Regions from separate parts of the Nitratireductor lacus genome, predicted to be linked through region 1. Evidence: predicted binding sites of a transcription regulator. Region 1 holds the regulator's gene; each other region holds the start of a gene.

Region 1 (4,288 bases):
CGGAGAGACGGGCCGTGATGGCACCATCGCTGTCCTCGACCTCGCGTTTGCGCTTGCGCATCTGAGAATAAAACTCGTTCCGCAGGATGGTGAAGAGCCATGCCTTCAGATTTGTGCCCGGCTGATAGCTTGCCTGCTTGTCCCACGCCTTGACGAGCGCCTCCTGAACCAGGTCATCCGCCCGGTCGGCATTCTTCGAAAGCGAAACCGCGAACGCGCGCAGACTGGGCACGGCAGCCAGAAGATCGTCACGAAAGCCCGGATACACACTCATAGATATCAATCCTCGTTTCCGGCGGTACCAGCACTGCTCTTCTGCTCGAGCTGATTGAGCAGGTCGCTGAACCGATCCGGAATGTCTTCCGCAATCAAATCGTCGTAATATTGCCTGAGCTTGCGCCCGATCTCGGAGTTTGCGCCGAGAGGATCATCGTCCTTGCCACGCCTATCCAGGCCGCTTCGGGTGTTGGGTTTGCCGTAATTCATGCCCTGTCTTCATCCATGAGGTCTTGTCTCCCACTGGCCCGGACATATGCGATTGCCCCGCGCCATCACTGTCTCGTGTCTTGCCAAACGCCGCCGTTCGGAAATCGTTCCGTCCCCGCGGAACATTTTCGCGGAACGGGCGTTTCACACATCATAAATGTACATTGTTCCCATTGCCACGTTACGAGGGAGACCTGAAATCCATGACCCTGTCAGCGCGTATCGCTCCGCACCTTCCCTATCTGCGGCGCTTTTCAAGAGCGGTATCCGGTTCTCAATCGAGCGGTGACGCCCTGGTGGCCGCGGTGCTTGAAGCGCTTATTGCCGACACGAGCATCTTTCCCGAAGCGTCGACCGACAGGATCGCGCTCTTCAGGCTGTTCACATCGCTGTTCGAAACGCTTGATGTGCCAGTGCCCGACACCGCCCCTGCCTCTGCCTGGGAACAGCGCGCCTCGAGCAATCTGTCATCCCTCGCGCCACGTCCACGCCAGGCTTTCCTTCTGGTGGCGGTCGAGAACTTTCGGCCGGAGGAGGCAGCGGAGATTCTTGAGACCGATCTCAACGGTATCAACGCAATGCTGCACGAGGCCAGCGAGGAGATCTCCCGCCAGGTGGCAACCGATATCCTGATCATCGAGGATGAGCCTCTGATTGCCATGGATATCGAGGAGATGGTCGAAAGCCTCGGTCATCGGGTTGTCGGCAACGCCCGCACGCACAAGCAGGCCGTAGAGATGTTCGCGAAGACACAGCCGAAAATGGTGCTTGCCGACATCCAGCTTGCGGATGGAAGCTCGGGCCTCGATGCCGTGAACGAAATTCTCGAAGCGGCGACCGTTCCCGTCATCTTCATCACGGCTTTCCCGGAGAGATTGCTGACCGGTGAACGCCCGGAGCCGACTTTCCTGGTCACCAAGCCGTTCAGTCCCGAAATGGTCAAGGCGCTGATCAGCCAGGCGCTGTTCTTCGATCACCAGGCACGCGCCGCTGCCTGATTGAGTGCTGGCTTCGCCGCTTCCGAAGGGCCGCCCCTCCACGGCGGCCTTTTATTTTGCCGGTTTTCTTTCGACCGGGAACCAATCTCCCTGCGCAGACGTTTAACAGCCATAACTAAACGGAGAGACAGCATGCTTTACTGGGCACTCATATTTCTGGTCGTCGCGCTCATCGCCGGCGCCCTCGGCTTCGGTGGGATTGCAGGCGCGTCCGCAGGGATCGCGCAGATCCTGTTCTATATTTTCCTCGCTCTTCTTGCCATTTCCCTGATCATGGGGCTGCTGAGGAGACGCGGTTAAACAAAGGGACAATGACGTAAACGAATGCGGCACCCGGCGAGGCGGACCATCCATGGCTTCCGCTTCGGGGAGACAGTGAAAGGAGAACGCCATGGAACACATCGCTGCGCTTCTTCTGATTGTCGGCTGCTCCGGCAACATGGCCGAATGCCGCGAACTTCCCGCCCCCACGCCTGTCTATGAGACATTCGAGGAGTGCGAGGCGGAAAGGCCCGTCTCGATGCGTGAGCTCGAAAACGAGGCTCCGCGTGTTATGGCGACATGTGTCTATGTTGATCCGGCGCTCGTCTATGACGACGCGGTTCTGGAATGGGACGTTACGGACGACGGCAAGCTGACGGCCACCCTTGAGCCGGTGACGAGCTTTGCGGTTGCCCGGAACGAACATGGCAGGCCCGCAAGCACGCTCATGAAGTGATCGAACCGACTGCAACGACATGCAAAAACCCCGGCAATTGCGCCGGGGTTTTTGTGTCGGTCTGTCTCAGGCTTCACGGATCGCGTAGCCGGCGCCGCGAATGGTGCGGATCACGTCGGGAAGCCGGCCCTGATTCACAGCCTTGCGCAACCGGCCCACATGGACGTCAACCGTGCGCTCGTCGATATAGATCGTTTCACCCCAGACATTGTCGAGCAACTGGCTGCGCGAGAAAACGCGGCCCGGGTGCTGCATCATGAATTCCAGAAGACGGAACTCTGTCGGCCCGAGACGGATTTCATTCTTGCGCCGGTAGACGCGGTGCGATTCCCGGTCGAGCACGATGTCGCCGACGGAGAGAACCGTTGACAGCACTTCCGGCTTGGCCCGGCGCAGGAGCGCGCGGACACGCGCCACGAACTCCGGCGTCGAAAAGGGCTTCACGAGATAATCGTCGGCCCCGGTGGAAAGACCACGAACGCGGTCGCTTTCCTCACCGCGCGCGGTGAGCATGATGATCGGCAGGCGCTCGGTTTCCGGGCGCATGCGAAGCCGGCGACACAGTTCGATGCCCGACACAGCCGGGACCATCCAGTCCAGAACGAGCAGATCCGGGACATTTTCCTGCAGGCGCACCTCGGCTTCATCGCCGCGCGATATCATCTCTACCTGATAACCCTCGGCCTCCAGATTGTATTTCAGCAGGACGCAGAGCGGTTCGTCGTCTTCAACGACCATGACCTTGGGGGCAATCATGGAAGGCATTCTCCTAGGGCATTGCTACGGCCGTCTACGCATCCGCATCGACCGTCATCTGTGTTTCATCGAGCTTCGGCCGCTGGACCGGAAGCTGTTCCCCCGTCACCACATAATAGGCATTTTCGGCGATATTCGTCACGTGATCGCCGATGCGTTCGAGATTCTTGGCGCAGAACAGAAGATGCGTGCACGACGTGATATTGCGCGGATCCTCCATCATGTAGGTCAGCAGTTCGCGAAACACCGACGTATACTGGATGTCGATCTTCTCATCCTCGTCGCGCAACCGGATCAGCGCTTCGGCATCGCGCTTCACATAGTGCTCGACCACCGCATTGACCTGATGCAGCACCAGACCTGCCATCGCATCGATGGAATGGGCGAGCGTGCGCGGCGTGGCGCTCTGCCCGACCGCGCTCACGCGCTTGGCGATGTTCTTGGCGAGATCGCCGATGCGCTCCAGATCGGCTGCCATGCGAATGGCACCCACAACGCTGCGCAGGTCCTGCGCCATCGGCTGGCGCTTGGCGATCAGCGTAATCGCACGCTCGTCGAGATCGCGCTGCTTGGCATCCATGATCGTGTCGTCGGAGATGACACGCTGCGCGAGCGCAGTGTCGGAGTTGAGCAGGGCATTGGTTGAGGCGCGGGTCATCGCACCGGAGAGATCGCCCATATCGCGGATGAGGCGGTCGATCTCACCGAGTTCCTCATCGAAGGAGCTGACTGTGTGCTCGCCCATGATCTGGTTCCTTATCTGTGCGTCAACCGAAGCGGCCGGTGATGTAATCCTGGGTGCGCTTGTCATCCGGGTTGGTGAACATCTTGTCCGTCGGACCTTCCTCGACAAGGTTGCCCAGATGGAACATGGCCGTGCGCTGCGACACGCGCGCCGCCTGCTGCATGGAGTGCGTGACGATGACGATGGTGTAGTTCTCGCGCAGCTCGTCGATCAGCTCCTCCACCTTGGCGGTGGCGATGGGGTCGAGCGCCGAGCACGGTTCGTCCATGAGGATCACCTCGGGCGAAACCGCGATGGCGCGCGCAATGCATAAACGCTGCTGCTGGCCGCCGGAGAGACCCGTTCCAGGCTCATGCAAACGGTCCTTCACCTCGTTGAAGAGACCGGCCTTTTGCAGGCTGGACTCGACGATCTCGTCGAACTCCGCCTTCTTCGATGCCAGACCGTGAATGCGCGGTCCGTAGGCGATGTTCTCATAGATCGACTTGGGGAACGGGTTGGGCTTCTGGAACACCATGCCGACGCGGGCACGCAGTTCCACCACGTCGATCCTGGGATCGTAGATGTCCTGCTCGTCGAGCGTGA
Region 2 (4,288 bases), on a different contig from region 1:
GCCGGGCACGCCGCCAAGCAGAACGCCCCGTCCGCCATTGGCTTTCTGAAGCGCGGTGGCGCCGGCCTGGATGGCAAGGCGGCCCGCGACTTCAGACATGGGAGCGAGAAGCGGAAGCCCGCCGCGCGCGTCGGTGACCGTCTCGTAGGCGATGGCAGTGACGCCGGAATCGACCAGGCCGCGTGTCTGATCCGGATCGGGCGCCAGGTGGAGATAAGTATAAAGAATCTGGTCTTCGCGCAGCTGCACCCATTCCGAGGGTTGCGGCTCCTTGACCTTAACGATCATGTCCGACCTGGCGAAAACCTCTTCGGCCGACCTGGCGATGGTGGCGCCGGCTGCACGGTAGGCATTGTCGTCGGCACCGATGCCGGCACCGGCGCCGGCTTCCACGAGCACATCGTGCCCGTGTGCCACATATTCGCGCACGGAGCCGGGTGTCAGGCCGACGCGATATTCATGATTCTTGATTTCCTTCGGGCAGCCGACGCGCATCCGTGTCTCCTCCGAGCGTTTTGCGAATTTTCTGGCTCAATGAATGAGACCACAAAACTGGCCGAACGTCTTTGCGAAGATGTTTGCGCTCGATGATGTTTTTCGCTATTTTTTGCGCAAAATAGAAAATCCATGGGAGGAAATTCGATTAATGGCCCTTGATAGGATTGATATCGCTATCCTGGAAGTGCTCCAGAAGGATGGGCGGATCTCCAATTCGGCGCTTGCGGAGAAGGTGGGGCTGTCCCAGTCGGCCTGCTCCCGCCGTCTCGACAATCTGGAGAAAAGCGGTGTTGTCAAGGGATACCACGCCCGGCTCTCGAACGCAGCCCTTGGACATGGCGTTACGGTGATTGTGCATATTTCGCTGTCGGGACAGTTCGAGCGGACGCTCAGCGAGTTCGAAGCAGCCGTGCAGCGTTGTCCGAATGTGGTGTCCTGCCATCTGATGTCGGGTGAATATGACTATATTCTGCGGATCGCTGCGCGCGACCTGCAGGACTATGAGCGTGTCCACAAGGAGTGGCTGACGGGCATGCCCCACGTGATCAAGATCAATTCGGCTTTTGCATTGCGCGAGGTGGTCGACCGGACAGGCGTGGGGCTGAAACCGCAGATGGCGTGAGGCCGGTGGGCATCAGCCGGCGGTGACGATGCGATCCATCGGAATGTCGTGCGGCTGGGGATAGATCGTCGGGAGTTGTGAGAAGGCGTATCCGATGCCGACGAGCAGCGGCTTTCTCGGCAGGGCGGCAATCGTGCGGTCATAAAATCCACCACCATAGCCCAGCCTGTAGTTGCCTTTATCGAAACCGACCAGCGGCGAGACGACGATATCGGGAATGATCTCTTTGTCGGTTGCCGGAACGGGGATGTTCCAGACACCACGTTCGAGTGTGTCTCCGGGACGATAGGGGCGAAAGACGAGGGGTGCGGCTTTCTGGATGACGACCGGCAGGGCCGCCATGGCACCGCGATCATGGAGAGTGGCAAGCCATGGGCGCAGGTCCGGCTCGCCCCGGAACGGCCAGTAGAGGCCGACCACGTGGCCCGATGGATCGCCGATCAGAGCGTCAAGCTTCTGCGCGATCATGCCGGCAAGGCGGGTGCGTTCGGCGGCGGGAACGGCGAGGCGCTCGGCGATCAGGCGGTCGCGCGTGGCCTTGCGCCAGCGGCGCACCTCCGGCCAGATTTCCGCGCCTGAAACGCCGGCGCCACCGTCCAGTTCATGCATGAAACAGGGTGGCGAGGCATGAGACCTGGTTCTGTCGCCCGGTGTGTCGCTCATCCTCGCGTCTCCTCCGCATTCGCTGTAGCCGGATCCGATGCTGCTGCATTTGCTGTCCGGGCGCTGTTCTGCATGCGACAGGGTTCGCTCACAACGGGCCGGTTGACTGTCATGCGTGCGTCACGAGATTTTGCTGGAAGTCTCGGCGCGACGGCGCAATCATGCTCCTTCGCCGGTTCCTTTTCAAAGGCCCAGGAGAGACGATCATGATGTCCGCATACGCCTCCATGTCCCGCCGTTCGTTTTTAGCAGGCTCGGCTGCTGCAGGTTCTCTGGTGCTGATGCACCCTTTTTCCGCCAAGGCTTCGGTGAACCAGGCGCATTTGCGCATCATGGAAACCACCGACCTGCATGTGCATGTCTTTCCCTACGATTATTACGCCGACAAGCCCAATGACACGATGGGGCTCGCCCGCACGGCGTCGATCATCGACGCAATCCGCGCAGAGGCAACGAACTCGATCCTCGTCGACAATGGCGACTTTCTCCAGGGCAATCCGATGGGCGACTACATCGCCTATGAGCGCGGCATGCGCGACGGCGACATTCACCCGGTGATCAAGGGGATGAACACGCTCGGCTATGATTGCTCGGCGCTTGGCAATCACGAGTTCAATTACGGGCTCGATTTCATGTTCAAGGTGCTTGCAGGCGCGAATTTTCCGTTTGTCTGCGCCAACCTGACCAAGGGGCAGCTTGCCGCCAGCGGCCGCGACGATGACTTGTTCCTGAAACCCTACGTGATCCTTGACCGGATGGTGAAGGACGGCAGCGGGACGGAACATTCCATCCGTGTCGGCCTGATCGGCTTCGTGCCGCCGCAGATCATGAACTGGGATTCAAAGCATCTGACCGGCAAGGCGATGACGCGCGACATCGTTCGGGCGGCGGAGGCCTGGGTTCCGCAGATGCGCGAGGAGGGTGCCGACATCGTGGTGGCGCTGTCGCATTCGGGCATTGGCCCGGCGCAGTATGAGGAAAATCTCGAGAACGCTTCGCTGCTGCTTGCCGGTGTCGACGGTATCGACGCCATCGTGACCGGGCACAGCCATCTCGATTTTCCCGGTCCGAAGTTTGAAGGGCTTGAAGGTGTCGACAACGCCAGGGGCACGATCGCCGGCAAACCTGCCGTCATGGGTGGCTTCTGGGGATCGCATCTGGGCCTGATCGACCTGCTTCTGGAAAGGGACGGGCAGAGCTGGGTGGTTGTGAACGCGACGTCCGAGGCGCGCCCGATTTTCAAACGTGTGGAACGCCAGACCGAGCCGCTGGTCGAAAGCAAGGCGGAGGTCGAGGAAGCGGTGCGTGAAGACCACGAGGCTACGCTGAAATATGTGCGCACCGCGGTGGGCAAGACATCCGCGCCGCTGCATTCGTATTTCGCGCTGGTGGCCGACGACCCATCCGTGCAGATCGTGAGCCAGGCACAGACCTGGTACATCACCGACATGCTGAAGGATGGCGAATACCGGGATCTGCCCGTGCTTTCGGCGGCTGCCCCCTTCAAGGCCGGCGGGCGCGGCGGTCCGGACTATTACACGGACGTGCCAGCGGGCGATGTGGCGATCAAGAACGTCGCCGATCTCTATCTTTATCCCAACACGGTGCAGGCCGTTCTGGTGACGGGTGCGGATGTGAAGGAATGGCTCGAGATGTCGGCTGGCATTTTCAATCTGGTGGAACCCGGCAAGTCGGACCAACCGTTGCTCGACCCCTCGTTCCCGTCCTACAATTTCGACGTGATCGACGGCGTGACCTACCGGATCGACCTGTCGCAACCACCGAAATATTCGCCCAAGGGCGAGCTTTTGAACGCGGATTCGAACCGCATCGTGGACCTGCAATTCAATGGCGCGGCGGTCGACCCGGCTCAGAAATTCATCGTCGCTACGAACAATTACCGTGGTGGGGGCGGAGGCAATTTTCCGGGGATAGGGCCGGACAAGGTGATCTTTGCTGCACCGGATACGAATCGCGATGTGATCGTGCGCTATATCGTGGAGCAGGGAACCATCAACCCGTCCGCAGACGCCAACTGGACCTTCAAGCCTCTGGCCGACACATCGGTTCTGTTCGAGACAGGCCCCAAGGGCGCGGAATTCGCCTCGAGCGTCGAGGGTGTTTCGATTGAACCGGCTGGCGAGGGGCAGGAAGGTTTTGCGCTCTACCGCATCACGCTTTAGCTAGGTCCTGACCCTTGAGTGAGGAAGGCCGGGCTTTGCGCCCGGCCTTTTTTCTTTGCGAAACAGTCTTTTGTTCGGCGGCGTTGAGGTTTTGATTCCGCTCCTGCGGCGTGACGATGCATTGACATTCAGGCGACGCGGCGCGATTTGCGGGCACGATTTCAGGAGGCAGGCCCGTGATTCGACATATCGTTTTCTTCAGCGCCAGAGACGAGGCGGACGTGGAGCGGATCGCCGAGGGTCTCGGCATGCTGGCCGATATTCCGCATTCCGATTTTTTCGAGGTCGGGATCAACCGCAAGGTCGATCAGATCGGCACGGA
Region 3 (4,288 bases), on a different contig from region 1:
CGGCAACCATGAGGTGATGATGCGCGGCACTTTCGCCAACATCCGCATCCGCAACCACATGCTGGGCGAAAACGGCACCGAAGGCGGCTACACGATCCACTATCCCTCCAAGGAGGAGATGTCGATCTACGACGCAGCCATGGAATACCGCAAGGAAGGCGTGCCGCTGGTGGTGTTCGCCGGTGGCGAATACGGCAACGGCTCCTCGCGCGACTGGGCTGCCAAGGGCACCAACCTGCTCGGTGTCCGCGCCGTGATCTCCGAGAGCTACGAGCGTATCCACCGCTCCAATCTGGTTGGCATGGGCGTCATCCCATTCGTCTTTGCCGACGAAGGAACGAGCTGGGCAAAGCTCGGCCTGAAGGGCGATGAGACCGTCACCATCGACGGGCTCGAGACCATCAAGCCGCGCGCAACCGTGAACGCGAAAATCACCTTTGCCGACGGTTCGGTAAAGGAGGTCCCGCTTCTCTGCCGCATCGATACGCTGGATGAGCTTGAATACTTCAAGAACGGCGGCATCCTGCAATACGTCCTGCGCGACCTGGCCGCCTGACCAGGCTACAGGATCGCTTCAGTCAGACCGCCGGCGGAAACGCCGGCGGTCTTTTTGTTTCTGCCATTGGAAGCCGCGCCGTAGGCCCGTCTCACCTGAACGTGACTTCTTGTTGAGGCGTGGTCGCTCCTATAGTTCTGAAACAAAGCAATGATCGCTTCACATCCCAAACGGAGAGCGCATGTTTCGGCTCTGGATACCCGGCCATTTTCTGGCTGCGGCTTTAGGCTTATTGGCCTTCACTGGCCCCGGCAGTGCTGAAAGCACCAGCCGCCCGGTCGACCCGATCGGTGTTGTGGAGCTCTTCACGAGCCAGGGCTGCAATTCATGTCCACCCGCAGACGCTGTGCTGGGTGAACTCGCCGCAAGGGACGATGTTGTCGCCCTCGCTTACCACGTCGATTACTGGGACTATCTGGGCTGGCGTGATGCGCTCGCAAGCCCGGCTAACTCCGAACGGCAGAGAAGATATGCCGGTGCACTTCAAAGGGCATCCGTCTACACACCACAGGCCATCGTCAACGGCCGGCGCGACATGAATGGCGCGGACCGGGGCAAGGTCACTTCAACGCTTGAAGCCCTCGCAGGAACCGTGGACGGACTTCAGGTGGATATTTCCCTCAAGGACATGGGCGACACCATCGTCGTCAATGTCGGCTCAATACCCGAGAACCTGAAGGGCGAGCCCATCAATGCGCATCTGGTCTTTGTCGATTACACGCCGCAAAGCACAGTGGATATCCGCGCCGGCGAAAACCGCGGGCGGTCGATACAATATCGCAATGCTGTCAACCGCATCCAGACGATCGGCATGTGGGACGGCGCGGCCAAGAGCTTCGAAATGCCCAAGGCCGAACTGGTGCAGAAGGGCAATGGCTGCGCACTCCTGCTCCAGCGCGTCGACAAAGACGGTCGACCGGGAGCGATATTGGGCGCATTTGCCATGAACCCCGGGGATGGGGGCCTATGAATATGGCCGCCGCGCGGCCTGGTCCCAAAAGAAAAACCGGCGCTGACTCATTCAGCACCGGTTTTGATCTCTTGGGACCGTTGCCCGCTCGGACATCCGAGAGTTGGTTCGATCCGGGCATGACCCCGAGGGCGGGGGGGCTTGGGGTTTTCGGGATCCGTGTCCGGACCGAACCGTCTCAGGCAACGGGCGGATCGTTGCGGCACAATGGGGCGTGAGCTTGAACAAAATGCGGCAAGAAAAAGGCAAGTCATCACCAATTCCGACAAACGGTCCTGATTTGTGACTACCGGCTAACAATTGAGGCTTGCAGACCAAGAATAGCCGTGCCGGCAAAAGATGTGGGTAACTCTAACCACTCTGATGAACCATGCCATCAAGAAGGATGAGGCGCGCTTTTTCGCATCTCAGGCCCGACCAGATGCAGCCTGGGGAATGCGGGCTTGCAATTCCGCCTATGGCGGGCGAACCTTCCCATGTCACCAAATCGTCATGAGGTACAGCCAATGACCGATTACGGCAGCGCGGGGGAGGATAGGGACGGCTCCGGGATACTGATTCCGCTGCACGAGGCACGCAGGGCACGTTCCGATCTCCCCGTAACCTTCGAGCGGCGCGAACTGGATCAGATTCTGCGCATCTACGGCCGCATGGTCGCGGCAGGCGAGTGGCGTGACTACGCCATCGATCATCTCCGGGACCGGGCGGTGTTCTCCGTCTTCCGGCGAACCAGCGAAGTCCCGCTGTTTCAGATCGTCAAGGATCCCAAGCTGACCCGGAAGCAGGGTGCCTACAGCGTTATCGCCGCCACAGGCGCAATCCTGAAACGTGGACACGAACTGGCACGCGTCCTGGCCGTGTTCGACAAGAAGCTGAAACTCGTCACCTAATGCATGTCGCTTTCAAATGAATTCATTTGAAAGTGTTACAGCGTCCCTTGCGCGTCTTATAAGACGCGCGGCGCTGTCGGGTCGGGACCGAAAGATGGTTTAGATCGTCCTCAACGAACCGACTCGCCCCGAAACAGCCGCTCGGGGATGGAATCGGGATCGGGCAGCGCACTGTCGCCCCCATTCAGCGCGAGCTGCATAAACACCGTGTCGAGCCAGCGCCCGTGCTTGAAGCCGCTGCCGCGAAGAATGCCCGCATCGCGGAAACCTGCGGCCCGATGCAGTTTTACCGAGGCGCTTTCCTCCGAGCCGTCGCCGATAACGGCGACGATCTGGCGAAATCCGCACCGTTCGCACGCTTTAACCAGCGCCTGAAGCAAAAGCCGCCCGACGCCGCGACCCTGCGCTTCCGGCGCCAGATAAACCGAATCCTCGACCATGAAGCGATAGGCCCGTCTCGGGCGAAACGGTCCCGCATAGGCGTAACCGAGAATTTCGTCTTCATTCTCCGCAACGATATAGGGGTAGCCATTGCGAACGAGCGCCTCCATGCGCTCGCGCATCTCGGCCTCGCCCGGCGGTTCAAGCTCATAGCTTGCCGTGCCCCCGGCAACGGCGTGGGCGTAGATGCGGGTGATGGCAGGGAGATCAGCCGGGGTTGCGGGGCGGATGGTGGGTTTCATGGAAACTCGGTGGTCGCTCTCGAATGAAGCAAAAGAAAGGGCGGCCCGAAAGCCGCCCTCTCCATAGCACTGTTTCTGGTTCCGCGCCCGCTACTCGCGATTTCCGAGGAACTGCAGCAGGAACATGAACAGGTTGATGAAGTCGAGATAGAGACGCAGCGCGCCCATGATCGCCTTGCGGCCGGACACGGTGGCATCGTCGCCCTCGTAATACATCTCCTTGATCTGCTGGGTGTCGTAGGCCGTCAGGCCGGCGAACACCAGCACGCCGATCACCGAAATGGCGAACTGCAGCGCCGATGAGCCGAGGAAAATGTTCACGATCGAGGCAATGATGATGCCGATCAGACCCATGAACAGGAACGACCCCATGCCCGAAAGGTCACGCTTGGTCGTGTAGCCCCAGAGCGACAGCGCGCCGAACGAAGCGGCGGTGATGAAGAACGTACGGACGATGCTTTCACCCGTGAAAACGAGGAAGACCGTCGACAGGGACAGACCCACCAGGGCTGAATAGACCCAGAAGGTTGTCTGTGCCGCTCCGACGCTCATGTTCTGAATGCGGAAGCTCAGGAAGAACACCAGCGCAAGCGGTGCGAGAATCACAACCCAGCGGAAGGCGCTGGCATAGATGAGCTGGCCGAAAGCCGTGAGCTGGCCGTCGGCGATGGCAAGGTTGAACGCGCCAAAGGCTGCAAGGCCGGTGATCGCCAGGCCGAGCGCCATAAGGTTGTAGACGCGGATCATATAGGCGCGCAGGCCCTCGTCGATGGCCGCGTCCGCGCGCACGCCGGGCGTTGCGCGGGCCTGATAGTTACGAAGGTCAGCCATAATTACCCCTTTCTGGCTTTAATCCCGTCCGGTGACGGCCGTGAGACCGTGCGCCGCTGGCGGGATACCAGCATGCGTAGATCAAATATGATGTCAGTTTGTGTTCAGGACAAGACCTCCCCACGCCGGAAATGCGCCTGCGGCAACAGTTCGCGGGCGAAACGGCACCTCTCCGCGCGAAGGGTTAACGGTTTTTCACGCTCACAGATTGCGCAGAACCGGCGCCGCCTTGTGTCCGAGAACCCGCCACGTGCCGATCAGGCCGAAGCCAACCGTCATCACCAGCGCCACCACAACGGTGGTGAACGCCACCTCCGGCAGGAAGCTTGAGGGCAGGCCCATCACCTGCGTCACCACA

What was found. The regulator PhoB, encoded in region 1, activates phosphate uptake and scavenging genes when phosphate is short. The targets are predictions, from matches to a motif close to TGTCATNNANCTGTCAT.
Region 2: AC07E3_RS04350 (bifunctional 2',3'-cyclic-nucleotide 2'-phosphodiesterase/3'-nucleotidase) is a predicted target of PhoB. The motif match lies at 1,891-1,907, and genes of this name have one in related genera.
Region 3: AC07E3_RS07595 (DUF2794 domain-containing protein) is a predicted target of PhoB. The motif match lies at 2,004-2,020, and genes of this name have one in related genera.

What each region holds. Positions count from the first base shown of each region.
Region 1 is NZ_JBWKMB010000003.1:172,594-176,881, reverse strand. Features, by position in the region: gene AC07E3_RS03915 (sigma-70 family RNA polymerase sigma factor) at 1-274, opposite strand, end outside; gene AC07E3_RS03910 (NepR family anti-sigma factor) at 280-486, opposite strand; gene AC07E3_RS03905 (response regulator) at 690-1,484, shown strand; gene AC07E3_RS03900 (DUF1328 domain-containing protein) at 1,617-1,784, shown strand; gene AC07E3_RS03895 (hypothetical protein) at 1,876-2,202, shown strand; gene phoB (phosphate regulon transcriptional regulator PhoB) at 2,269-2,955, opposite strand; gene phoU (phosphate signaling complex protein PhoU) at 2,993-3,703, opposite strand; gene pstB (phosphate ABC transporter ATP-binding protein PstB) at 3,726-4,288, opposite strand, start outside.
Region 2 is NZ_JBWKMB010000004.1:4,313-8,600, reverse strand. Features, by position in the region: gene ald (alanine dehydrogenase) at 1-495, opposite strand, end outside; gene AC07E3_RS04360 (Lrp/AsnC family transcriptional regulator) at 647-1,120, shown strand; gene AC07E3_RS04355 (5-formyltetrahydrofolate cyclo-ligase) at 1,133-1,783, opposite strand; gene AC07E3_RS04350 (bifunctional 2',3'-cyclic-nucleotide 2'-phosphodiesterase/3'-nucleotidase) at 1,993-3,966, shown strand; gene AC07E3_RS04345 (Dabb family protein) at 4,143-4,288, shown strand, end outside.
Region 3 is NZ_JBWKMB010000007.1:55,447-59,734, reverse strand. Features, by position in the region: gene acnA (aconitate hydratase AcnA) at 1-556, shown strand, start outside; gene AC07E3_RS07600 (DUF1223 domain-containing protein) at 738-1,526, shown strand; gene AC07E3_RS07595 (DUF2794 domain-containing protein) at 2,033-2,416, shown strand; gene AC07E3_RS07590 (N-acetyltransferase family protein) at 2,527-3,099, opposite strand; gene AC07E3_RS07585 (Bax inhibitor-1/YccA family protein) at 3,190-3,930, opposite strand; gene AC07E3_RS07580 (ABC transporter permease) at 4,132-4,288, opposite strand, start outside.